Methyloterricola oryzae: one gene and its partner. The protein of the gene in region 1 interacts with the protein of each later gene in a pairwise test. Links are inferred from orthologs where the notes say so. Each region holds a gene or a part of one and is shown on either strand. Other genes may lie near its edges.

The links.
Region 2: the proteins of minD (region 1) and EK23_RS12670 interact in binary tests that used the Bacillus subtilis proteins (3 or more experiments, as listed by UniProt). The link is inferred for Methyloterricola oryzae from one-to-one orthologs.

Annotation. Positions count from the first base shown.
Region 1 is NZ_JYNS01000001.1:847,833-859,960, reverse strand. The notes cover bases 3,859-6,821. They hold minD (septum site-determining protein MinD), read left to right. Parts: upstream 3,859-4,916; coding sequence 4,917-5,726; downstream 5,727-6,821. Other genes in these bases: EK23_RS03745 (SixA phosphatase family protein), read right to left, coding at 6,156-6,662; minE (cell division topological specificity factor MinE), read left to right, coding at 5,728-6,009; minC (septum site-determining protein MinC), read left to right, coding at 4,154-4,891; EK23_RS03765 (class I SAM-dependent methyltransferase), read left to right, coding at 3,859-4,062. Also shown: EK23_RS03790 (UPF0182 family protein), read right to left, coding at 1-326; EK23_RS03785 (multifunctional CCA addition/repair protein), read right to left, coding at 477-1,712; EK23_RS03780 (sulfite exporter TauE/SafE family protein), read left to right, coding at 1,790-2,596; EK23_RS03775 (Rdx family protein), read left to right, coding at 2,627-2,908; EK23_RS03770 (hypothetical protein), read right to left, coding at 2,914-3,159; more of EK23_RS03765, read left to right, coding at 3,442-3,858; EK23_RS03740 (OpgD/OpgG family glucan biosynthesis protein), read left to right, coding at 7,046-8,614; EK23_RS03735 (hypothetical protein), read left to right, coding at 8,599-9,102; glucans biosynthesis glucosyltransferase MdoH, read left to right, coding at 9,120-11,189; nucleotide 5'-monophosphate nucleosidase PpnN, read left to right, coding at 11,248-12,128. UniProt on the Bacillus subtilis protein: ATPase required for the correct placement of the division site. Cell division inhibitors MinC and MinD act in concert to form an inhibitor capable of blocking formation of the polar Z ring septums.
Region 2 is NZ_JYNS01000008.1:179,107-191,252, reverse strand. Bases 7,622-10,602 are described here. They hold EK23_RS12670 (CpsD/CapB family tyrosine-protein kinase), read left to right. Parts: upstream 7,622-8,705; coding sequence 8,706-9,500; downstream 9,501-10,602. Other genes in these bases: fnr (fumarate/nitrate reduction transcriptional regulator Fnr), read left to right, coding at 10,399-10,602; EK23_RS12665 (ExeA family protein), read left to right, coding at 9,512-10,369; EK23_RS12675 (GumC family protein), read left to right, coding at 7,622-8,640. In the rest of the region: ATP-dependent zinc metalloprotease FtsH, read left to right, coding at 226-2,121; EK23_RS12690 (tetratricopeptide repeat protein), read right to left, coding at 2,183-4,567; EK23_RS12685 (polysaccharide biosynthesis/export family protein), read left to right, coding at 4,924-5,505; EK23_RS12680 (hypothetical protein), read left to right, coding at 5,540-6,877; more of EK23_RS12675, read left to right, coding at 6,889-7,621; more of fnr, read left to right, coding at 10,603-11,214; EK23_RS12655 (ABC transporter permease), read right to left, coding at 11,237-12,001; EK23_RS12650 (ABC transporter ATP-binding protein), read right to left, coding at 12,010-12,146. UniProt on the Bacillus subtilis protein: May be involved in the regulation of capsular polysaccharide biosynthesis. Autophosphorylates in vitro. Phosphorylates and activates in vitro two UDP-glucose dehydrogenases, YwqF and TuaD, as well as the DNA-binding proteins Ssb and SsbB.

The DNA of each region.
Region 1 (12,128 bases):
GTCTGGAACATGCGCAGCAGGTTCAGGGAGCGGGTCCCCGTGGCGCTGCGGGACATGGCGGCGAAGTCGTCCTGATCAACCCCCAGGTAGCGCGAGGCCGCCCAGAAGTTCAGGAAGAAGATCAGGAAGAAGAAGATGGTGACGCTGCCGGACAGGATGTAGCGGTATAACACCCGCAGCCAGAAATAGCCGCCGTAGTCCAGTGAGCTGAACCACCAGAAGTCCATCAGGAAGTGGGTCAACGAGATGCCCGCGACGACACCGAGTAAGAGCAGGCCGATCAGGACCGCGGCGGTGATCGTCAGCAGGCGTTTCCAGTTTCCCATGGCTTCCTCTTCGGTTTTTCTCGATTATTGGATGATGGGGCGCAGCGCGTACTGGATCGAGTCAACCCAGGCGGGCTGCTGCTTCCGCGCGGGAATGATACCGCGTCTGGGCGCAATCCCATAGCGGGCCCCGGCCAGCCGGATGCGTGTTCAAGGGCCGCTTCCGGCCCTGCAAACCTGGCTGCGCACCGCGTGGATGCGCGCTTCCCGCATCGCCTGACCCAGTGCCGTTCCGCTCAGGCCCTGGCGCAGGAAGGGTTCCGCGTCGACGCTCAGGGCCGCCTCGCGCGCCCGTCGCAGGTGGTCCGCCTGCGGATATTCACGCGCCTCCAGGCCGGTCCGACCGCGAGCGTCGGCCTCGCAGGCACAGAGGAAGGCCTCCAAATCGTGCTGGGGGCGGAGGGCATTGAGGCGCTGCAGCAGGTCCACCAGGGTGGAAGGCCGAAGCTCCAGGGCGCGGTGGCACAGGCCGTGATACTGCATGACCTGGCTGGCCAGTCGCCGGTAGTCCTTGGGTGCCTTGAGGCGCTCGCAGAGGGCATCGAGGGGCGCCAGGCCGCGCTTCTCGTGGCCGTGGTGGCGGGGCCAGGACTCGGGCGGCGTCAGCGCCTTGCCCAGGTCGTGCACCAGGGCGGCGAAACGGACGCGGGGGGAGGGGCTGAGCCGGGTTGCCTGCTCCAGCACCAGCAGGGTGTGGACGCCGGTGTCGATCTCAGGGTGCGGCCCCGGCGGCTGCGGCACGCCGAACAAGGCCTCCAGTTCCGGAAACAAATGCGGCATCGCGCCGGCCTCCCGCAGTACCTCAAAAAAAGCGGTCGGCGTGCGTTCGCCCAGCGCCTTGACCAGTTCAGCCCAAACCCGTTCCGCCACCAGGGCATCGACTTCGCCCGATTCGGCCATGGCGCGCATCAGTTCAAGGGTTTCATGCGCGACGCTGAAACCCAGGTGGGCATAGCGCGCCGCGAAACGCGCCACGCGCAGGACCCGCACCGGGTCTTCGGCGAAGGCGGGCGAGACGTGCCGCAACAGCCGTTGCTCCAGGTCGCGCTGGCCGCCGTAGGGGTCGATGATCGCGTCCTCCGAATCCAGCGCCATGGCGTTGATGGTCAGGTCGCGGCGCATCAGGTCCTGCTCCAGGGTCACCGCCGGCAGGGCATCCACGTCGAAGCCGCGGTAACCCGGGGCGGTCTTGCGCTCGGTGCGCGCCAAGGCATACTCCTCGCGGGTTTCGGGATGGAGGAAAACCGGGAAATCGCGACCCACCGAGCGATACCCCAGTTGCTGCATCTGCTCGGGCGTGGACCCGACCACCACCCAATCGCGCTCCTTGACCGGCAAGCCGAGCAATCGGTCGCGTACCGCCCCGCCCACAAGAAATATCTGCATGGCTTCGTTGAAACGCCCGCTGCTTTCAATTACCGTGAAGGCGCCGTGACGCGCCGCGGTGCCCAAAGTCTTTCGTCATGCTGCAAACCCTCGTGCTCTATCTCGGCTTCGGCTGCCTGGCAGGCCTCTTGTCGGGCCTTTTCGGGATCGGCGGCGGCATCGTGATCGTGCCGTTCCTGATGTGGCAACTGGCGCGCGAAGGGTTTCCGGGCGATCTGATCCCGATCACCGCGATCGCCACGTCGCTGGCCACCATCGTGGTGACCTCGATCTCGTCGGTATACGCTCACCACCGCCGCGGCGCCGTGCGCTGGCCTCTGGCGATGCGCATTGCGCCCGGCATCCTGGCCGGCACGGTGCTCGGTTCGGTGCTGGCCGACCATCTGCCGGTGATCGTGCTCAAACTCAGTTTCGCCCTGTTCCTGCTGGCCGTGGCCACACGCATGCTGGTAACGAACGATGGCGGCGCGGTGCCCCCCTGGCGTCTCGGGGTTTTGCGGATGACGGTCGCGGGGGCGGCGATCGGCATGCTTTCGGCCATTGTAGGCATCGGCGGCGGCACCTTGAGCGTGCCCCTGTTCGCCCGTCTGGGCTTCAACATGCGCGAGGCAGTGGCCACCTCCAGTGCCTGTGGTTTTCCCATCGCCGTGGCGGGCTCGGCGAGCTACATCCTGCTCGGCTGGCAGCAGCCGGCCCTGCCCGCGGGCAGCCTGGGTTACGTGTATCTGCCGGCCCTGGCCGGAATCGTCGTCAGTTCGGTGCTGCTGGCACCGCTGGGTGCGCGCCTGGCCCACCGGCTGCCCACCGGACACCTCAAAAAACTGTTTGCCTTGGCAATCCTCGTCATCGGCGGCAGAATGCTGTGGCTGGCCCTGAGCGCCTAGCAGACCATCTCACCTGCGCCGCGACCCCGCATGACTGACATGCCCCGCATCGAAATCGAATACTGCACCCAATGCCGCTGGCTGCTGCGGGCGGCCTGGCTGGCCCAGGAGCTGCTAACCACTTTTGAGCAGGAATTGGGAGGTGTGGCCCTGGTTCCGGGCACCGGAGGGGTATTTGAAATTCGTTGTGGCAGCCTGTCCCTGTGGTCGCGCAAGCAGGAGGGACGCTTCCCGGAAGCCAAGGAACTCAAGCAGCGCGTCCGGGACGCCATCGCTCCCGACAAGCCCCTCGGCCACAGCGACCGGCCTTGAGCCGCTCAGGCGAAGAAGCTGCGCACCGCCGCTTCGATCATCGTCCACGGCATGATCAAGGGCTTCTTCCGGATGTGGATGGCCAGGGTGTCGCCATCGATGCGGTAGGCTCCCTCGATCCCGCGTCCATTGAAGTGTCCGGTCTCGTGGTCGCCGGTCAAGTGCACGCCGTTGGCTCTGGCCGTTTCCTTGGCTCGGGGAAGGAACACGTCGGGGGTCTGTGACAGCCGGACTTCGAGGAACTTGCTCATACCGCACTCAAATCGTTGTTGCTGAAGGGGCCAGCCGAGCCGGCAACAGCATTTTAATCCAGATTGAAGCATGCGGAACAGAGCTATCCGAGCAGCGCTATCGGGCGACTGTCTTTGACGCGGACCAGCACGGTATAATCCCCTAAGTGTACCAAGGGAGCGACCCGTTCCCGCGCAGGTCGCGAAGCGAACTCCTGCGGCTTGTCTGCCCTCCGGGGCGGTTGCGAAGCCGACAGACGCGGGTCCGCGGCGGCAAGTCTTCCCCAAGAGAGACAGGAATCAATGCAGATCGAAGCTATTTTGAAGTCGTATGCACGTTATGCGCCGGTCTATGACCATACCTTTGGCTGGTTGCTCAGTTTCCGGGGACGCTCCCTGGCCGCCGGGTTGACCAACAAGCAGCCCGGCAAGATCCTCGAGGTGGGGGTCGGCACGGGCATCAGTCTCTCCTTCTACCGCCGTGAACATCAGGTGCACGGCATCGATATTTCGCCGCACATGCTGGAGCGTGCCCACCGGCGCGTGCGCACCAAACGGCTCGGGCACGTGACGCAACTCGAGATCATGGATGCCCGCAAGTTGCACTACCCGGACGAGCATTTCGATGCCGTGGTGGCGGCCTACGTCATGTCCGTGGTGCCGGAGCCCGAGAAGGTCATCAAGGAGATCGAGCGGGTGTGCAAGCCCGGTGGCGACGTCATCATCGTTAACCACTTCGTGGCCGAGCGCGGATTTCGCCGGCGCTTCGAATCCATGCTGGCGCCCCTCTCCAGCAAGCTGGGCTGGCGGCCCGACATGGCGCTGCAGGAGATTCTCGCACACACCTCCCTGCACGAGGTCGAACGCCGCAGCTTGCCGCCGCTGGGACTGTTCACCATGCTGCACCTGCGCAAGGGGCAATGAGCCCGGCGCGTGGCGCCGGCCGGCCGGAGAGGGCTACGCCGCCCCGGCGCGATACGGAAAATCACTGCACCACTGGAAGGAGAATCCCTGAATGAGCGCAGCCCCTCCCGGCCCTGAAGCGTCTGGACCGCTTTTCGAGATCAAGGGCGGTTCCATCAGTCTGCCCGTGCTCAAGCTGTTGAGCTGCGACGTGGCGGCGGTCGCCGTGCAACTCGGCGCCAAGGTGCGCCAGGCACCCGAGTTCTTCCGGCATGCGCCGGTGGCCATCGATCTCCACGAGCTTCCTCCGGAAGGCGAGATCCCGGATTTTCTGCAGCTGGTGCAGGCGCTCAGGACCTGCGGACTGGTTCCGGTGGGCGTGCGCGGGGGCGGTCCGGCGCTTCAGGGGGCGGCCCAGGAGGCGGAGCTGGCGGTGCTGGCGGATACGAAGACCGACCACGCCCATCCCGCGCCCAAGCCAGCGCCAGCGCCCAAGGCGCCTCCCGCGCCGGCACCCGGCAGCCTGCCAGGCAAGCTGATCGAACAGCCGGTGCGCTCGGGGCAGCGAATCTACGCGCCGGGCGGCGACCTGGTGGTGCTGGCGCCGGTCAGCGCCGGTGCCGAAATCATGGCCGACGGCAATATCCACGTCTACAACGCGCTGCGGGGACGGGCCCTGGCCGGTGTCCAGGGCAACCTGGAGGCGCGCATCTTCTGCATGGACCTGGATGCCGAGCTGATCGCCATCGGCGGCCACTACAAGATCAGCGAGCATCTGGACGACTCGGTCCGCAACAAGCCCGTGCAGATCTATTTCCGCGACAATTCCCTGATCATCGAAGATCTCTGATTCATCAACCTTGGAGGGCAAGAATTTGGCACGCATCATCGTAGTAACGTCTGGCAAGGGAGGCGTGGGCAAAACCACCACCAGCGCCGCCATCGCCATGGGGCTGGCACAGTCGGGGCATCGCACGGCGGTGATCGACTTCGACGTGGGCCTGCGCAACCTGGACCTGATCATGGGCTGCGAGCGACGGGTGGTTTACGACTTCGTCAATGTCATCAACGGCGAGGCCACCCTGAACCAGGCGCTGATCAAGGACAAGCGTTCCGAGAATCTGTTCATCCTGCCCGCCTCACAGACCCGCGACAAGGACTCCCTCACCGTGGAGGGCGTGGGCAAGGTACTGGACGAGCTTTCCCAGACCTACGATTACATCGTCTGCGACTCGCCCGCCGGCATCGAGCGCGGCGCCACCCTGGCCATGTATTTCGCCGATGACGCCATCGTCGTGACCAACCCGGAAGTGTCTTCGGTGCGCGACTCCGACCGCATGCTGGGTATTCTGGCCAGCAAGTCGCGGCGGGCCGAGACCGGTGCCGAGCCGATCAAGGAATATCTTTTGCTGACCCGCTACTCGCCGCAACGTGTGAAGCTCGGGGAAATGCTCAGCGTGGACGATGTACAGGAGATCCTGTCGCTGCATCTGCTGGGGGTGATCCCCGAGTCCAAGGCCGTGCTGACAGCCTCCAACTCCGGCGCGCCGGTGATCCTGGACGACAAGAGCGATGCCGGCCAGGCATATCGCGACGTGGTGAAGCGCTACCTGGGCGACGAAGTGCCGCACCGCTTCGTCAATGGAGAGAAGAAGGGTTTCCTCGCCCGCCTGTTCGGAGGTTGACATGGGACTACTCGACTATTTCCGCGGCACCCGCCAGCCGACCGCCGCCATCGCGAAGGAGCGCCTGCAGATTCTGGTGGCGCACGAACGGGCCGAGCGCAGCAAGCCGGATTACCTGCCCATGCTGCAGAAGGAATTGCTGGAGGTCATTCGCAAGTATGTCAACGTGGAGTCCGACGCCATTTCCGTGACCATGGAGCAGGACGAAAACCGCGAGATTCTGGAACTGAATATCGTGCTGCCCGAGGAGGGCGGCGAACCCAAGCGCGCCCGGCGCGTCTGAGCGCAGAGGCTGTGAAAAATCGTAACGAGCGGCCCAAGGGCAAGGGGCCCGGAGCACAGGAACCGCTTTGTACATGGGGTGCATGAGGAAACCGAGCGCCGCGCGACGCAGCAATCGGGACGCGCCCTAGATTTTTTCACAAGCTCTCAGGCCGGCGGGCGGCTCTCGCGTTCCGGCCTGAGCAACAGAGCCAGGCGTCCCTGCGTTGCGGTGCATTCGCGCCAGCTTGCGCAGGGAAACTCCAGCACGGCGATGCCGCAGGTGGGGATGTCGGCCAGGCCTGCGTCGGTCAACCTTATAGCCAGATCGGTGAGATCCGGGTTATGTCCCACCAGGTAGACCCGCGTGGCCTGCTCGTCCAGGCCTTGAATCAGGGCGAGCAGGCTGTCGACGCCGCCCATGTAGACTTCTTCCCGTATCGTGATCCGGTTTCGATCGTGGCCTACGGCCTTCGCGATCTTGCGTGCGGTTTTAATGGCGCGTACGGCGGGACTCGACACGATCAAATCCGGGAGCAGCGCCGCGTCGCTTAACTGTCTCCCCATGACCGGGGCGTCTCGCTTGCCGCGTTTGTTCAGTGGTCGCTCGCGGTCGCGCAGGCTGGTGTCTTTCCAGCTGGATTTGGCGTGGCGTATCAGTATTAGCGTCTTCATGGCGGGCGTTCCCGAACAGGTTCTGCAGCCCGCCCTCCGGCAGGTTGTCGGCTTTGGCCGACAATACAGGAAGTCGGGCGTCCATTGTATACTAAGGTCCAAATCACATTATTTTTACAAGGCAATTGGGCGGGAACGGGTCTGTGTGCCCGGTCGGCGGAAACCGGAACTGAACCTGGCCGGGCGCGGGATGGCCGGTTTCCTGGCAGGGCAGACCTTCGGTGTGTCAAGCATACCGTGACTACCCGATGCGAACCCGGCCCGCCTGGCGTTCCCTGCGGCTGCCACGCCGAAGCGCGCCATCGCCGGCCTTCCCTGAGGGGCTTGTTCTATCGGCTCCCCCAGCAACGTATAATCCAATCCTTTCCAAGGACCGCGTGATTGTGAGCAAACGAATTCGCTTAATCTGGCTGCTGTTACCCCTGCTACTCGGACTGACCGGCGCCGAAGCCCTGGGGGCCAAGGCCACCGAAGTGCCCGCGGCGACGCCGGCCCCTGCCGCCAAGCCCTTCGAGTTCGCCGATGTGGAGCAGCGGGCCAGGGATCTGGCCGCCAAGCCCTACGCGCGCGATGACAGCGGCATGCCGGAGTTTCTTGGCCTGCTCGATTACGATCAATACCGCGACATTCGCTACAAGCCGGACAAGGCTCTGTGGAAGGATGAGGGCTTGCCCTTCCGTCTGCAGTTGTTTCACCGTGGTTTCATGTTCAAGGACCGGGTCCAGATCAACGTGGTCGACCAGGGCGTCGCCACCCGGCTGGCCTATTCGCCGGAACTGTTCGACTTCGGCAAGAACACCTTGCCCAGCACGCCGCCCTCGGACCTCGGTTTCGCCGGTCTGCGCTTTCACTACCCGCTACGCCGGGACGACGTGTTCGACGAGATCACCGTCTTCCTGGGCGCCAGCTATTTCCGCGCCGTCGGCCTGGGCCAGGCCTACGGATTATCGGCCCGCGGCCTGGCGGTGGACACCGGCCTGCCCAAGGCCGAGGAGTTCCCCATCTTCCGCGAGTTCTGGATCGAGAAGCCGGCCAAGGACGCCACGACCCTGGTGGTCCATGCCCTGCTTGACAGCAGCAGCGTCACCGGAGCCTACCGTTTCGTCATCCACCCCGGGCTGGACCTGACCATGGAGGTCAGCAGCCATATCTTCTTCCGCAAGGCGGTGGAGCGCCTCGGCATGGCGCCGCTGACCAGCATGTTCTACCACGGCGAGAATACGGACCGCTTCATGGACGATTTCCGCCCCGAGGTGCACGACTCCGACGGCCTGCTCATGGGACGCAGCAATGGCGAATGGGTCTGGCGTCCGCTGAACAATCCCAAGCACCTGCGCATCAGCGTGTTCAAGGACAACAATCCGGCAGGCTTCGGCCTGATGACCCGCGACCGCCAATACGACCATTACCAGGATTTGGAGGCCCGCTACCACGAGCGGCCCAGCGCCTGGGTGGAAGCCTTGGGCGACTGGGGCCCCGGTTCCATCTATCTGATCGAGATTCCCAGCGACGCCGAGAAATACGACAACATCGTGGCCTTCTGGATGCCCGATATCGCTACCGGCGAGGGCAAGGACTACCAGTTCCAGTACCGCTTGCACTTCTCCCGCGAAGACCCGCGCGCTTCGGGGCTCGGCAAGCCGGTCGCCACCCGGGTGGGCGCCAGCATCGGCGACGCGCTGAACCCGCAGAGCCGCAAGTTCGTGGTGGACTTCGGGAGCCCGGCGCTGAAATTGTACGGTGACCAGGCCAAGATCGAGGCGGACGTCAGCGCATCCTCGGGTCGCATCAGCAACACCGTGGTGCACAAGAACGATATCGATGGCACGTGGCGGCTGAGTTTCGACCTAGCTCCTGAGAAGGACAAGGATCCGGTGGAACTGCGTGCGGTGCTCAAACTGAACGGCGAAATTCTGACCGAAACCTGGGTGTACCAATGGAGCGCGAAGTGACCGAGGCGGTGCTGGCGCCGGAGCACGCGGAGTCGGATTCGGCCGCGCCAACGCCGGGTTTCCCGCCGGTGGTGGAGGCACGGGTGGTTGCTTATCTTGACCGCCTGGGTATCAGGGACCAGGACCTGGTGCGACGCCTCAGCGCCGCCTGTCTACAGCGTGCCAGCCGCCGCGCGGCACCGGGGCAACACGAGGAATTGCTGCGCCGCTCCTTGGAGGAAGCCCAGCGCCGGTTCGACGCCGCCCTGGCGCAATCCCTGAACCTACAGGGCGTCAAACACCTGCACGACCTGGCGGCGGCGCGCGCGGCGCTGCTGCTGGGGGAAGGCGCCATGGCTAGCGACAGTGTCTTGCAGGGGCAAGATGGCGAAGACGCCAAGCTGGCGTCCCTTGCGGCGATCATCCCACAGGCGACGCCCCCGGAAGTGCCCCAGGAAATGCACGAGCAGCCGATTTCCTTCCTTTTCCGCCAGCCGCCGCGCCAGTAAACGGACCCGAGCCGAACATGCCCCCCAGCGCCCCGCCCCTGTCGACGATTCCCCGCACAATTCGGCGGACCCTGTTCTTCACCCTGGTGGTGCTGACCACCCTGGCCGCCATGGTGATGATCACCAGCGCCTTCTTCCAGAACGGACTGTCGCCGCAGGAGGTGGTCCTGCTGGCGCTCTATACCCTGCTGATCCTGTGGGTGAGCACCTCGTTCTGGACTGCCCTCATGGGCTTCTGGGTGATGCTGCGCGGCGGCGACCGCCGCTCCATCAGCCACATGCCGTCGCGGGCGGGTGAAGGCGGCATTGACACGACGCCCCGGCGTACCGCCCTGATCATGCCCATCTACAACGAGGACCCGGTTCGGGTGTTCTCGGGCCTGCGGGCTATCTACCAATCCCTGCTGGACACGGGGCGCGGTGATGAGTTCGAGTTGTTCATCCTCAGCGATACCCGCGACCCGGACACCTGGGTGCAGGAAGAGGTGAACTGGTACCGCATGTGCTGCGACTTCGACGCGCACGGGCGCATCTTCTACCGCAACCGGGAGAAGAACGTCAGTCGCAAGAGCGGCAACATCGAGGACTTCTGCACCCGCTGGGGCGGCCGTTACCGCTACATGATCGTGCTGGACGCCGACAGCCTGATGGGCGGCAACGCCCTGACGCGCATGGTGGACCTGATGGAGTCCCACCCGCGGGTGGCGCTGATCCAGTCACCGCCCCTCCCGGTCAACCACAAGTCGCTGTTCGCGCGGGTGCTGCAGTTCGGCAGCAGCCTCTACAGCGATGTATTCACCGCGGGCAGCGCCTGGTGGCAGATGTCCGACAGCAATTACTGGGGCCACAACGCCATCATCCGCATCCAGCCCTTCATCAAGCACTGCGGCCTGCCCAAGCTGCCGGGCCGCGAGCCTTTCGGGGGCGAGATCCTCAGCCACGACTTCGTGGAAGCCGCACTGCTGCGCAAAGCCGGCTGGGAAGTCTGGCTGGGCTATGACATCAAGGAGAGCTACGAGGAACTGCCGCCCACCCTCATCGACTACGCCAAGCGTGACCGCCGCTGGTGCCAGGGCAATCTGCAGCACCTTGGGCTGATTACGGCGCGCGGCTTTTCCGGCATCAGCCGGCTGCACATGCTGATGGGCATCATGTCCTACGTGTCATCGCCCCTGTGGCTGCTGTTCCTGGTATTCACCGGTTCGGAAGCCTATGTGCAAAGCCAGACAGTGCCGGTCTACTTCTTCGGCGACAACATTTTCCCCGTCTGGCCGGAATCCTACGCGGTGGAGATGACCACCGTTCTTCTGGTCACCCTGGCCATGCTGTTCCTGCCCAAGCTGCTGGGTTTGCTCCTGCTGTTCCTGCGCTGGCGGGATGTGAAGCGCTACGGCGGCTTCTTCCGCGTGATCCTCAGCGTCTTTCTGGAGACCGTGTTCTCCATGTTAACCGCGCCGGTGCTGATGCTCTACCAGAGCAAGTTCGTGGTGTCGATCCTGATGCGCAAGAGCGTCGGCTGGCCGCCGCAGAATCGCGGCGATCACCGCTTGAGCCTCAGGGAAGCGACACTGGCTCATGGCGGCCAGACCCTGGTGGGCATTGCCGCGGGCGTCGCCAGCTACACCTATGTGCCCAGCTTTTTCTGGTGGTTCACCCCCGTGCTGGCCGGCTTGGTTCTGGCTATCCCGGTGTCCATCATGTCCAGCAGCACCAAGCTGGGCGTGCTGACCCGCCGCATGGGCCTGTTCCTCACCCCGGAGGAGTCCAATCCGCCCGAGGTCATCCGCTTGCTGCACGCGAACCTGAAACAACTGGAAGTCGAAAACGAGGCCCGCTTCGGCAGCGACCGGCAGGCCATCGCCGACCCTGGCGTATGCGCCCTGCATTTCGCCCTGTTGCCCAACCGGCCGGTGAAGCGGCGCCATCGCTATGAGCTGAAGGCGCTGATCTACCGCCTGATCGAGGACGGTTACGACAAGCTGTCGCCGGTGGAGATACGCTCCATGGTGGCGGACCCGGAAACCGTCATGCGCCTGCACACCCTGGCCTGGAGCAACGAGCAGGACGCCGGCGGCACGCGCCCGTAAGCGGTCTGCCTGCTTCGCTCGACGCTACAGCCCACTTCAAGTCACCCGCCCAGGATCGATGTCGCACAGGATCAACGCCCATATTCACCCGGAAGGCAGCCTCGAAATCCTTTCCAAGATCGAGATCGCCAAGCTGCTGGACACCAGCGCCAGCGGACTGCACGAGATCTACCGGCTGTGTTCCCTGGCGGTACTCAACTGCGGCAGCGACGTGGACGACGGCCGTGTGGTTCTGGAGCAATACCGCAGCTTCGATGCCCGGGTTCTGCAGCAGGAGCGCGGCATCAAGCTGGAACTGCTGAACGCGCCCAGTTCCGCCTTCGTCGATGGCGAGATGATCCGCGGCATCCGCGAGCACCTGTTCGCCGTGCTGCGGGACATCGTCTATACCAATTCGGAGATCGTCACCAATCCCGCCTTCGATCTGAACCGCTCGGAGGACATCAGCAATGCGGTGTTCCATATCCTGCGCAACGCCGGCTGTCTGATCCCCCAGCGTCCGCCCCGCCTCGTCGTATGCTGGGGCGGACACTCCATCGGCCGCGAGGAATACGAGTACACCAAGGAGGTCGGCCACGAGCTGGGCCTGCGCGGGCTCGACATCTGCACCGGCTGCGGTCCCGGCGCCATGAAGGGGCCGATGAAAGGCGCCACCATCGCCCATGCCAAGCAGCGCATCGGCGACGCCCGCTACATCGGCCTGACCGAGCCCAGCATCATCGCGGCGGAGCCGCCCAATCCCATCGTCAACGAACTGGTGATCCTGCCGGACATCGAAAAGCGGCTGGAAGCCTTCGTGCGGCTGGGGCATGGCATCGTCGTATTCCCGGGGGGCGTGGGCACGGCGGAAGAAATCTTCTACCTGATGGGCTTGCTGCTGCATCCCGAGAACAAATACCTGCCGTTTCCGGTGATCCTCACGGGGCCCGCCAGCTCGGC
Region 2 (12,146 bases), on another replicon or contig:
CCGGTAATGTACGCAGGCTGGGCGAACCAAAGCGCGTATTATAGGTCTGGTAGTGTTGAAATCGCGGGTCGCTCTGCATTGATCGGGCGGTCTTTTGCACAATTCAACGCGTGCCGGTGTTCAGGCGCGTTCCTTTGAAGAACCCTAGCTTGTCAGCCGGACCCGCGTGGGCACGTAATGAGCGCGGAGGAATATCCTATGCACAAGCAATGGTGGGATCGGTTTATGGCCCAGGCGGCCGGAGGGTTGGAGCGTCTTCGCGAGGCTCTTGGCCTTGCCGGCAAGCCGCGGGTCGAGATCAACCAGCCCAGCGGCGAGGGCGAACGCAAGCGGCGCAATTTGCTGGTTTATTTTCTCCTCGCCTTCGCGCTGGTTTACCTGTGGCAAGGCTACAGCGAAGTGAAGCGCGACGAGATTCCCTATAGTCAGTTCCTGCAGTTGGCGGAACAGGACAAGCTCGAGCGCGCCGTGGTTTCTGAGCAGGCCATCACCGGCCTGATCAAGCCGGAGGCGCCTGGCACCGAGCCCAAGCCCTTCATCACCCTGCCGCTGTGGAACCAGGGTCTGGTGGACACCCTGCAAAAGCACGGCGTGACCTACACCGTGCGCTACGGCGGCAATTGGCTCGGTAACTTCATCTTCAACTGGCTGCTGCCCTTGGCGCTCATCGTCCTGCTATGGGGTTGGATGGCGCGGCGTTTCGCCGGTGGCGGCGTCTTGAGCCTGGGCAAGAGCCGGGTGCGCATTTATGCGGACACCCAGGGCAAGGTCAGTTTCAAGGACGTGGCGGGGGCCGAGGATGCCAAGCAGGAATTGGGTGAGTCCATCGAGTTTCTGCGCGATCCGACACGCATCCAGCGCCTGGGTGGGCGCATGCCCAAGGGTGTCCTGCTGGTGGGGCCGCCGGGTACCGGCAAGACCCTACTGGCGCGCGCGGTGGCTGGCGAGGCCGGGGTTCCTTTCTTCAATATCAGCGGCTCGGAATTCATCGAAATGTTCGTGGGGCTTGGGGCTTCGCGGGTGCGGGATCTGTTCGAACAGGCGAGGCAGAAGGCCCCCTGCATCATCTTCATCGATGAGTTGGACGCCATAGGCCGCTCACGTGGCGGCAACGTGGTCATGGGCGGGCATGACGAGCGCGAGCAGACCCTTAACCAGCTTCTGACGGAGATGGACGGTTTCGACCCGTCCGTGGGCGTGGTGGTGATGGCCGCCACCAACCGTCCCGAGATACTGGACAAGGCGCTGCTGCGGGCCGGGCGCTTCGACCGGCAGATCGTGGTGGACAAGCCGGGGCTGGAAGACCGTCTCGCCATTCTGAAACTCCACACCCGCACCATGACCGTGGGCGCGGAGTTGGATTTGCGGGTGGTGGCGCAGCGCACGCCCGGCTTCGTCGGCGCGGACCTGGCCAATGTCTGCAATGAGGCCGCGATCATCGCCGTGCGCGAGAACCGCGACCATGTGGGTATGGCCGACTTCGAGGCGGCCATCGACCGTGTGCTCACCGGTCCCGAGAAAAAGAGCCGTGCCCTCAACGAGCAGGAAAAGCAGCGCGTGGCCTACCACGAGGCGGGGCATGCCCTGGTGGCGGAAACCGTACCCACCGGCGAGCCGGTGCACAAGGTATCCATCATCCCACGAGGCGGCGCCGCGCTGGGCTACACCCTGCAACTGCCGGTGGAGGAGAAATTCCTGTCCACCGAGCCGGAACTGCGCGACCAGATCGCCATCCTCATGGGCGGGCGCACGGCCGAGGAACTGGTGTTCGGCCATGTCTCCAGCGGCGCGCATAATGACCTGGAGCGCGCCACGGAGATCGCGCGTGCCATGGTCTGCCAGTTGGGGATGAGCAAAAGGCTTGGCCCCTTGACCTATGGCAAGCGACAGACGCTGGCCTATCTGGGCGTGGAAGGCGCGGAGGAACGCAATTTCAGCGATGAGACTGCGCGACTGATCGATACCGAGGTTCGGGCGCTGATCGAGGAGAATCAGGCGCGTGCCCGCGATATCCTCAGCCGGCAACGCGCCACACTGGATGCGCTGGCGGCCTTGCTGCAGCAAAAGGAAGTGGTGAGCGGGGCGGAGATCAAGCAGGTCATCGCCAGCTTGGCGGACTGAGCCGCTCCAACAGCGCCATTCGATTGCGGGGGGCGCTGGTCGGCCCCCCGCCCGCCAAGACCTAGAGGGATTTCAAGGCGGCTTTCGCCTCCGCCTCGCCTTCGAAGGGCTGCTTGGATCCGATCGCCAGTTCCAGATGGGTCTTGGCCGCCGCGTCGTCGCCGCTCTTCCGGTAGGCCATGCCGAGGTGGTACTGATAGATGGGCACCTGCGGCTGCTGCTCCACCACCTGCTTCAATTGCTCCAAGGCTTTCGCATAGTCGCCGGACTGGTAGGCCAGCCATCCCAGGGTATCGATCACCGCAGGCTCCTTGGAGGTCTGTAACTTGACCGCCAGTTCCCTGGCCTTTTGCATATTGGCCGCATGGCTGGCATCGACGCTCAGCAAGGCGACCAGATTATTGATGACCAGCAGGTTGTCCGGGTTCTTCGACAGAATGCTCTCATAGTGCTTGATGGCTGCGGGGAAATCGCGCTTGCGCTCCTCCAGGTGGGCCATGCTCATGATGATGGCAGGATCCCCCGGATAGACCTTCAAGGCGGACTCGTAGGTGCCCAAGGCCTGATCGAACTTGCCCTGCTTCTCATAAAGACTGGCCAGGTTGTTGTACGGCAGCGGCCAGCGGGGGTTGACCTCGATGGCCTGACGCAGATATTTGATGGCTTCCGCTTCTTGATTACGCTCCGCGTAAAACATGGCGATGAGCTGGTTGATCGTGGGGTGCTTGGGTTTGTCGGTCAGCACTTTCTTCAGCCGGGCCAGCGCCTTGTCAGGCTGCCCCAACTGCAGGTAACAGCCGGCTATGGCCTTGAGCGGCTCATAGTCGTTCTCCGCGTGGATCAGACTGGCTTCGAATTCCGCGATGGCCGAATCGCACTTCTTCTGCGTCTGGTAGAAGTTGCCCAGGCGGAAGGCCCCGATGGGATTGTCCGGAAAGTCCTTCTTGATCTGCTGCAGCAAGGCCTCCAACTCCGGCTCCCGCTTTTCCAGCGCCAGAAGGTCTGCCTTCATGTTCAAAGCGTCCAGGTTCTTTGGCGCGATCCTGAGGAACTCGTCGGTTTTCTCCAGCGCCAGGGTATTGTTTTTTTGTTGCACCAGGAATTCGACCAAACGCTTGCGCGCGGCAAAATCCTCCGGCTTGGCCTGTACTGCTTTCTCCAGGCTTTCCTGCGCCAGGGCTGGTTTGCCGTCCTGGATTTGGGCCTGGGCCAGGAAGGTCAGCACCTCCACGGACTCAGGCTGGTCCTTGAGCACGGCGCGGAAGGATGCGATGGCCTTTTGGGCGTCCTTCCGGGCGAGAGCCATCTTGCCTTGCAGCATCAGTGCCTGGTTATCTTGCGGGTTCTCCTTCAGCACCGCGTCAATCAGGCCGAGGGCGTCGTCCACCTGTCCCCGTGCCAACTTAAGCTCGGCCAGTTGTCCTTGTGCCTTGAGTGCTTCAGGCTTGCCGTCCCACTTTTCGATGATTTCGCGGAAGCTGGCTTCCGCCTTGTCGGCCTGCCTCAATTGCTCGTAGAGGCGCGCGAGACCAAAGCGCAGGTCGACATTCTCGGGGTTGCTGGCCACGGCCTTCACCAATTCGTCCACGGCGCGGTCTGATTTGCCGCTGCGCGCGAGAAACTCCACCAAGGCCATGTGGCGCGGCGCTTCAGCGGCATTGGCCGCAATCGAAGCGCGCAGTTCTTTTTCCGCGTCGTCAAAGCGCTTCTGCTGGATTAGAAACTGCGTCAGTACGTTGTGGTAGGTGGCGCTGGCGGGATCGGCTGCGACCAATTGGCGCAGAACCTCTTCGGCCTTGGCGTTTTCTCCACGTTGCTGGTAGGCCTTGGACATTGCCATCAGTAGTGTGGGATTTCCCTTGTTGTGCTCCAGTCCTTGCTGCAAAACACGCAATATGCCGTCGCGGTCGCCTTTCTTCTCGTACAGGACGGCAATGACCAAATAGGCATCGACCCGTGCAGGGTCATCCTGGATGACCGACAACAGGTCGGTCAGGGCAGCGTCTTCGTTGCCTTCCTGGTTGGCGATTGCGGCATTCAGCATGCGTCCTTCGATGTCCTTGGGCGCGGCCTGAAGGATTTCCTTCAGCAAGGACCTGGCCTTGTCTTTGTCCTGTGCCAGGAGATAGAACTTGGCCAGTTTTCTCTTGACCTCCAAGTCTGCAGGGTCGAGTTCTCCCGCCTTCTGATAAAGGCCGAAGGCCTCACGCCACTGCTGTTTGGACTCTTCGATCTGGCCCAGATAGAAATAGGGCTTGGCGATCTTGGGGTCTATCTGCAGCACGTTCTTGAACTCAACCTTGGCCTTGTCGTAGTTGTGCTCTTCAAAGTACTTCCGGCCGCGCTCCAGGTACTCGGCCTTGCGTTCCTCGGCGCCTCCGCAGGCGGTGACGAGGCCGGCAACGGCCAGCGCCATGACGAGTTTGTTAGGACGTCGGATCAGCATCAGTCGCTCCCTAATGAAATTTTGTAATTGGAGTTATGTGGTATGGATATTGCCTATGTATACCCGTCTGTCCCGCTCGATGGCAGGTCCGCCGCTTCCCACGTTTACCCGATTGCGTTGAATTGGCTGGATAAGTGGCTAAATTTACATGGGCTTCATAGTATTAAAGTTTTGGTTCGGGCCCAAGTTCACAATTCCGGCAAATCCCACAGTAGCGTCGCGATTTGTGTTGGCCAAGCAGACGTGGTTAAGCTGTAAAAAGCAAGGCACTCGGCGATTCAGGCGAATCCTGGGTGTCCGGTGGGCCAAGTTATTAAGCAATAGTCATTCCATTAAATCAACGAAAAGCGGTTTACATGAAGATCATTCGTGCAGTGTTCCTGGGCCTGTTGCCGTTGACCGTCATGGCGGGCGCCGATGTCCCCAAGGCGTCGGAGCGCCCCAGCGTGTCTGTGCCCCCCGGCTATGTGGTTGACGCAGGCGACGTGCTGTCCATCTCCGTCTGGAAGGACGAGGGGCTGGACAAACAGGTATTGGTCAGGCCAGACGGTGGCATCACCTTTCCCCTGGTCGGCGAAGTGCACGCGGGCGGTATGACGGTGGATCAGATCGCGGCGGAGATCACCAAGCGCCTGTCCGAGTATCTCTCCGACCCGGCTGTCACGGTCGCCGTGATGACGGTCAATCAGAAGATCTACGTAGTGGGCAAGGTGATCAAGCCGGGCGAGTACGTTACGCCGGCGCGGGTGAATGTGATGCAAGCGCTGGCCATGGCCGGCGGCCCGGCGCCGTTTGCCGATACCGACGATATCAAGATCATCCGCAACGAACATGGGACCACGGTGACCTTCCCGTTTGACTACGATGCGGTGTCCGAGGGCGATAACCTGGAGCAGAACATCGTGTTGAACCGCGGCGATGTGGTTGTCGTGCCGTGACTCCGGGCTGCGCCTTGCACTTCATGTCTCCGCGATGTTGAAGGCAGCAGAAAAAGCCTGGCGTCTGGGCTGCGTCGGGTACTGCACGCTGCTCTTGCTGGCGGGTTCGGTCCAGACTGCATACGGGCTCGACTTGACCCTCACGGGCGATGCGAAAGCGGTGGAGGAGTACGACACCAATCTGTTCAGGACCCTAGCGCCCCACGATCCCGCATGGGGGCAGGGTGTCGACGGGCAAATCGACTTTTCCGCCACCGACGAGTTCTGGGAAACCAGAGCGAATGCGCGTTTTGCCAACCGCTGGTATGTCACCGACAACAACCTCGACTACTACAACCAGCTGTTTGATTGGCGAACCAAGTACCGCAGCGAGTATTCCATCTGGAATATGGATGCTCAGTACAACATGGACAACACACTCTCTTCGGAGACGGACTCCACCGTGGATGTGGGCTATGTGTTTCGACGCATTCCCAGGACTACGCGCATCCTGTCGCCAAGCTGGACATACAGTCTGTCGGACACGTCTTTGCTCAGCCTAAGTTACGACTACAACGACCGCACCTATGACAGGAGTCAGGTGGTCGCGGCCAACGTGGTGGATTCTATAGCCCACACCGGGGGGCTGCTGTTTCAGCACCAGTGGAATTCCGATCTGACCTTGACGGGTTCCGCCAACTATACGGACTACACGCTCCTGGGACAGGCTGGGACCTACATCGATCTGCTGCAGGTGCCCATTGGCGACACGATTTTTGGTCTGCCGGCGCTCTACAACCGCCCGGCGCTCGACAGCACGATCAGGACTACCAGTGCCATGGCCGGTTTCAACTGGGCGGCCACCAGTACGATTACGTTGGGATTTTCCGGGGGGGCGCAGTACAACCAGACAGAGACTCCCAGCTTTGTGGCCACTACGCTCATTAACGGTACTGTGCCAGGGCCGTCGGTGTTTGTTCCGGGGACCAGCAATAATGCCGTGACCGAGATCCTTTCGGCAACCGCACGCAAGCGCTTTGAATACAGCGATATCGGCTTTGACTACTCCCGCAGCGTGAGCCCAAATTTGAACGGCGACCTGGTTGCCTATGACCGCTATTCCCTGAGCGGCAATCATCGTTTCAGCGAGTGGGTCAGCACCAATCTGTCGCTCAGCTACAGCGAGCAATCCTCACCCTCACAAGGTACCGCGGCATTTCTAAACCGCGAAATCTTCTCGGCGCGCACGGGGTTGAACTGGCAGTGGGATGAGAACTGGTATCTCAATGCTTCTTATCAATACACTCAAGTGACCTATCCAGATTCCGGAACAGCCGACTCTCACGCGCTATTCCTGAATTTGCGCTATCTATTTGACAAACACAAACTCTGAGCCAAGAACCGATGGAAGATAAAGAGCTCCAAGACTACGTCGCGGCATTCAAACGGCGCAAACTCCAATTTATTGCCATCGCCGGTGGCATTATCACCTTGAGCTTGCTCGTCGCCTTGTTCTGGCCAGCCACGTACCGTTCCAACGCGATCATTTTGATCGAGGAGCAGGAAATTCCATCGGATCTGGTGCGCTCCACCATCACCACCTACGCGGCGCAGCGGCTCCAGACCATCAATCAACGCGTGATGACGCGCGCCAACCTGGAGCGCATCATCGAGAAGTTCGATCTGTACGCCAAAGCCCGCACCAAGCGTCCCATGGAAGAAGTCATCGAGGCGATGCGTGACGACTTGGCCTTCGAACCCATCAGCGCGGAAGTCATCGATCCGCGCACCGGGCAACCTTCCAAGGCGACTATCGCATTTTCGCTTTCCTTTGATGGCAAGAACCCCGAACTGGTACAGCAGGTGGCCAACGAAATCACCTCTCTGTATCTGGAAGAGAATTTGAAATCCAGGTCACAGAAGACGGCTGAAACTTCTCACTTTCTGGAGGAGGAGGCCAAGCAGATGGGCGCTTACATGACCGAATTGGAAGCCAAGCTGGCCGCCTTCAAGGAAGAACACATGCACAGCCTGCCTGACCAAAAAGCGCTCACACTTCAGTTCATCGATAAGACCGAGCGTGATCTGGCAGATATTGATACCCAGGTTCACTCACTGGAAGACCGAAAGTTCTATCTTGATGGCCAGTTGGCGCAAGTGCAGCCGGAAAGCTCCACGATTACTGGGAGCGGCGAGCGTGTCCTGTCACCCGCCGAGCGACTCAAGGCGCTTAAATCGTCCTATCTCAGCCTGTCCAGCACCCATTCGGAGAAGCACCCGGACATCGTCAATATGCGGCAGGAGATCGAAGCCCTGGAAAAGGAAGTGGGCGGGGGCGACGTGGGAACCGATCAGATCAAGGAACTCAGCAAGCTGCGCACCGAACTGGCAAGCCTGAGGGAATCCTCTTCGGACAACCATCCTGACGTGATTCGGCTGCGCAAGCAGGTGGAGAAGCTGGAGGCCGAGATCAACCGCGGCGTCACCCGCGAGAATGCCCGCCGAATCGCCACCAGCCAACCTGACAATCCAGCTTACATTACACTGCAAGTTCAACGGGACACCACGGCTCAGGATATCGCTGCCCTCGCCAAGAAGCGGAAGGAGTTGCAAGCGAAATTGACGGAATACGAAGCCCGCCTCGGTCAGACCCCGGATGTTGAGCGCCAGTACTTAAGTTTGCTGCGAGATTACGATAACGCGGCAGCCAAATACCGGGAGCTCAAAGCCAAGGAAATGGAAGCGCATGTGGCGGAGCAGTTGGAGAAGAAGAGCAAGGGCGAGCGCTTCTCCATCATCGAGCCGCCCATGCTGCCCGAGAAGCCGGTCAAGCCCAACCGCATTGCCATCGCCTTTCTTGGCTTCGTGCTGGCTCTTGCCGGTGGAGCCGGTTACATCCTGCTGATGGAAACTATGGATGCCTCATTGCGCGGAGCCAGGAGCATCGCAGCGCTGACGGGTGTGGCACCGCTGGCGGTGATCCCCTTGTGGCAGACCGATGAGGAGGAGGATTTCGAGCGGCGGCGCAAACTGCTGTTTGCCGTTGGCGCTGCGGCGGCCGTGATTCTGGTATTGGGTTTGGTCAACTGGTTGTGGACGCCGTTGGACGTCCTCTGGTTCCGTGGCCTTCGCAAGCTCGATCAGATTACCGGATAAAGGCCAGGCGGATCCAGGCCGATCAGGCGCCAACCGTCGCATATGCACCACACAGAGAATTCACCATGGAACGTATACGTAAGGCTTTAGACAAGACCTACCAGAAGCAGGCCGTACTCAGCGGAACGGAGGCAGCGCCAGCCGTCGCCCGGCCCGGCGGTCGCATCGAGTACACGCAGACCCGCAGTGTTCCGATCTCTCAGGACCACCTGCGGCGGCATCGCGTGATCTCGGGCTACGAGCCAGGCAGTTTTACCGATGCCTACAAGATCCTTCGCACACGGGTGTTACAGAAGCTCCGGGAGCAAGGCTGGAATGCGCTGGCTATCACCAGTCCCGGGCCTGCGGCGGGCAAGACACTGACCGCCATCAACCTGGCCATCAGCCTGGCGCTGGAGGTGGACCAGACGGTGCTGCTGGTGGATGCGAACCTGCGCAACCCCAGCGTACACAAGTATTTTGGATTGGAGCCCCAGTTCGGGCTGAGTGACTACCTGCTGGATTCGGTGCCCATTGAGAAGATCCTGATCAATCCGAAAGGCATCGGCCGCTTCGTGGTGCTGCCCGGCAAGCGGCCCCTGGCGGATTCGGCGGAACTGCTTTCCTCGTCCAAGATGGCGGAACTGGTGGACGAGCTCAAGAGCCGCTATCCGTCGCGTATCGTTATTTTCGACCTGCCGCATCTATCCACGTCAGACGCTCTGGGCTTCGCACCCTATGCGGATGCCGCCTTGCTGGTCGTAGAGGAAGGTCGCACAAACCGGGAGGACCTGGCCGCTGCCATCGAGAATTTGCATCCCTCGCCCATTCTGGGCACCGTGCTCAACAAGGCGGAACCCCGCGATTCCGCCGAAGCCTGAGGTCAGCCGCCGTGTATGAATCCTTCTATAAATTGCGCGAGAGGCCATTCGCGCTCATGCCCGATCCGGCGTTTCTGTACCTGAGCCGCAAGCACAGGCTGGCGATGACGCTCCTGGAGTATGGTCTGTTGAATCAGACCGGGTTCGTTGTCATCAGTGGCGGGATCGGTACCGGCAAGACGACTCTGATCCATCAATTATTGGGTAATCTAAGCCGCAAGAACCTGCGCGTCGGGCTGATTTCCAATGCGCACCCCTCGTTTGGCGAGTTGCTGCAGTGGGTGCTTATGGCTTTCGACCTGGACTACTCAGGCAAGGGTAAGACCGCTTTATTCCAGACCTTCATGGAGTTCGTCAACGAGCAGTATCGCAAGGGCAAACGCACTGTGCTGGTGATCGATGAGGCGCAGAACCTGTCGCCGGAGACACTGGAAGAGCTGCGCATGCTGATCAACGTCAATGTGGGCAAGGACCAGTTGCTGCAGATCGTGCTGGTGGGGCAGGAACAGTTGCTGGAGAAGCTCAGGCGACCGGACCTGGAGCAGTTTGCCCAGCGCGTCTCGGTCAGCTATCGGCTGGAACCTCTGGACCGTGACGAAACCCGGCGCTATATTCGCCACCGGCTGCAGGCGGCCGGCAGCGTCGAACCGGAATTGTTCAGCGATGCGGCCTGCGATGCGGTCCATGAGCAATCGCGCGGAATTCCCCGCTTGATCAATGTTTTGTGCGATACTGCGCTGGTCTATGGGTTTGCCGACGACCGGCGGCAGATCGACGCGGAACTGGTTAAAGACGTAGCCAGAGACCGCGAGCAGGGCGGGTTGCCGTCCCAATTCAAACAGGATGTCGCGGCACTGGCTGGCGACTGAAGCTGCAGCATAGTCTTGAAGGTATCGACTTGACCGAACGAATCGTGGGCGAATCCAGGGAAAACGAGCTGGTTTCGCTCTGCATGTCAGGGACCCCTGCTGATTTTGAGCGGCATCAGACCATGACGGAACCCGAGCAAGTCAAAGCACAACTGAAGGTCACCTGTCGCAACTGCAGCCTGAGCGAGTTGTGCCTGCCGCGCGGTCTCAAGCGGGAGGATATCGAACGCATAGGCAATCTAGTCAGTCGCAAGCGCACCCTGCAAAAGGGCGACTACCTGTACCGCAAGGGGGACCCCTTCCGCGGCATCATCGCCATCAAGGCGGGAACCGCCAAGGTCACGGCGCTGGACCAAGGCGGCAATGAATCGGTCACCGCCTATCTGTTGCCCGGAGAACTGCTGGGCTTCGACGCCCTGGCCGACGACTACCATTCCTGCTCCGCTGTTGCGCTGGAAACCGTGAGCTACTGCGAGATTCCGGCCGACCAGTTGGATGGTTTGTGTCGCGACGTGCCGAATCTCATGCGCGAGCTGTTCCGGCATGCGGGGCATACGCTGGCGGCAGAAACCGATCAGATCCTTTTGAGCAAACGCCCGGCGGAGGAGAGGGTGGCGGGCTTTCTGATCAACATCTCCAACCGTCTGCGGCAACGGGGATTTTCCGCGACCGAGTTTCGCCTCAGCCTGACGCGCCAGGAGATCGGCAATTTCCTGGGACTGGCCCTGGAGACCGTGAGCCGCACCCTCAAGGGCCTGGAAGACTCCGGGATCATTCGCGTCAAGCACAAGTACATTCAGATCACCAACCTCAAGCGCCTGCAGGATCTGCGGGCAAATCAGTAGCCTCCGCCGGCGGCCACCACCCTCAGCTCTTTAGTCCGGTCCCTCTCTCCAGCAACAGCAGGGCGAGTCCGCCCAAAAGTGCCAGACAGCAGGCGAGTATGATGAAGGCGCTTTGGACGTTGAGGTCGCTGACACCAAGAAAGCCGTAGCGGAAGGCGTCGACCATGTAAAGGATGGGGTTGCCCAGGGATACCTTTCGCCAGAACTCGGGCAGCATATCCACGGAATAGAACACACCTCCCAGGTAGACCAATGGCGTCAACACGAAATTCGGGATGATGGAAATATCATCGAAGCTGTTGGCGAACAGGGCGTTGAGAAATCCCGCCAGGGCAAACAAGGTGGCGGTCATGGCAGACACGCTGACGATGACCGCCGGGTGAGCCAGCTTCACGTCGGTGAAGCAGGCGGCAATACCGGCCACCACGCTGCCCACCACGATGCCGCGGACGATGCCACCACCCACGTATCCGATGAGGATCACCCAACTGGGCACAGGCGCGCTCAGTAGTTCCTCGATATTGCGCTGGAACTTGGTCGAGTAGAACGAGGCCACCACGTTGCCATAGGCGTTGGTGATGACGGACATCAGGACCACCCCGGGAACGATAAAGTCCATATAGGCAATACCGCGCATGTCTCCCACGCGATTGCCGATCAGTTGGCCAAAGATCAGGAAATACAGCGAGGTCGTCACCACGGGAGGGAGGACGGTCTGCGGCCAGATGCGCAGGAATCGGTGGATTTCCCGAAACAGGATGGTCTGCAGGGCGATGAGATGGCGCATGGCGGGATTCAATCGGAAGCGGGCAGGTCTTTTGCCGGGCGCCCCACCAGGTCGATGAAGAGTTGCTCCAGGCGGTTGGCGGCATTGCGAACGGCGTTCACCTGGATGCCGGCAGCAAGCAGCGCGTCGAACAGACTGTGCAAGC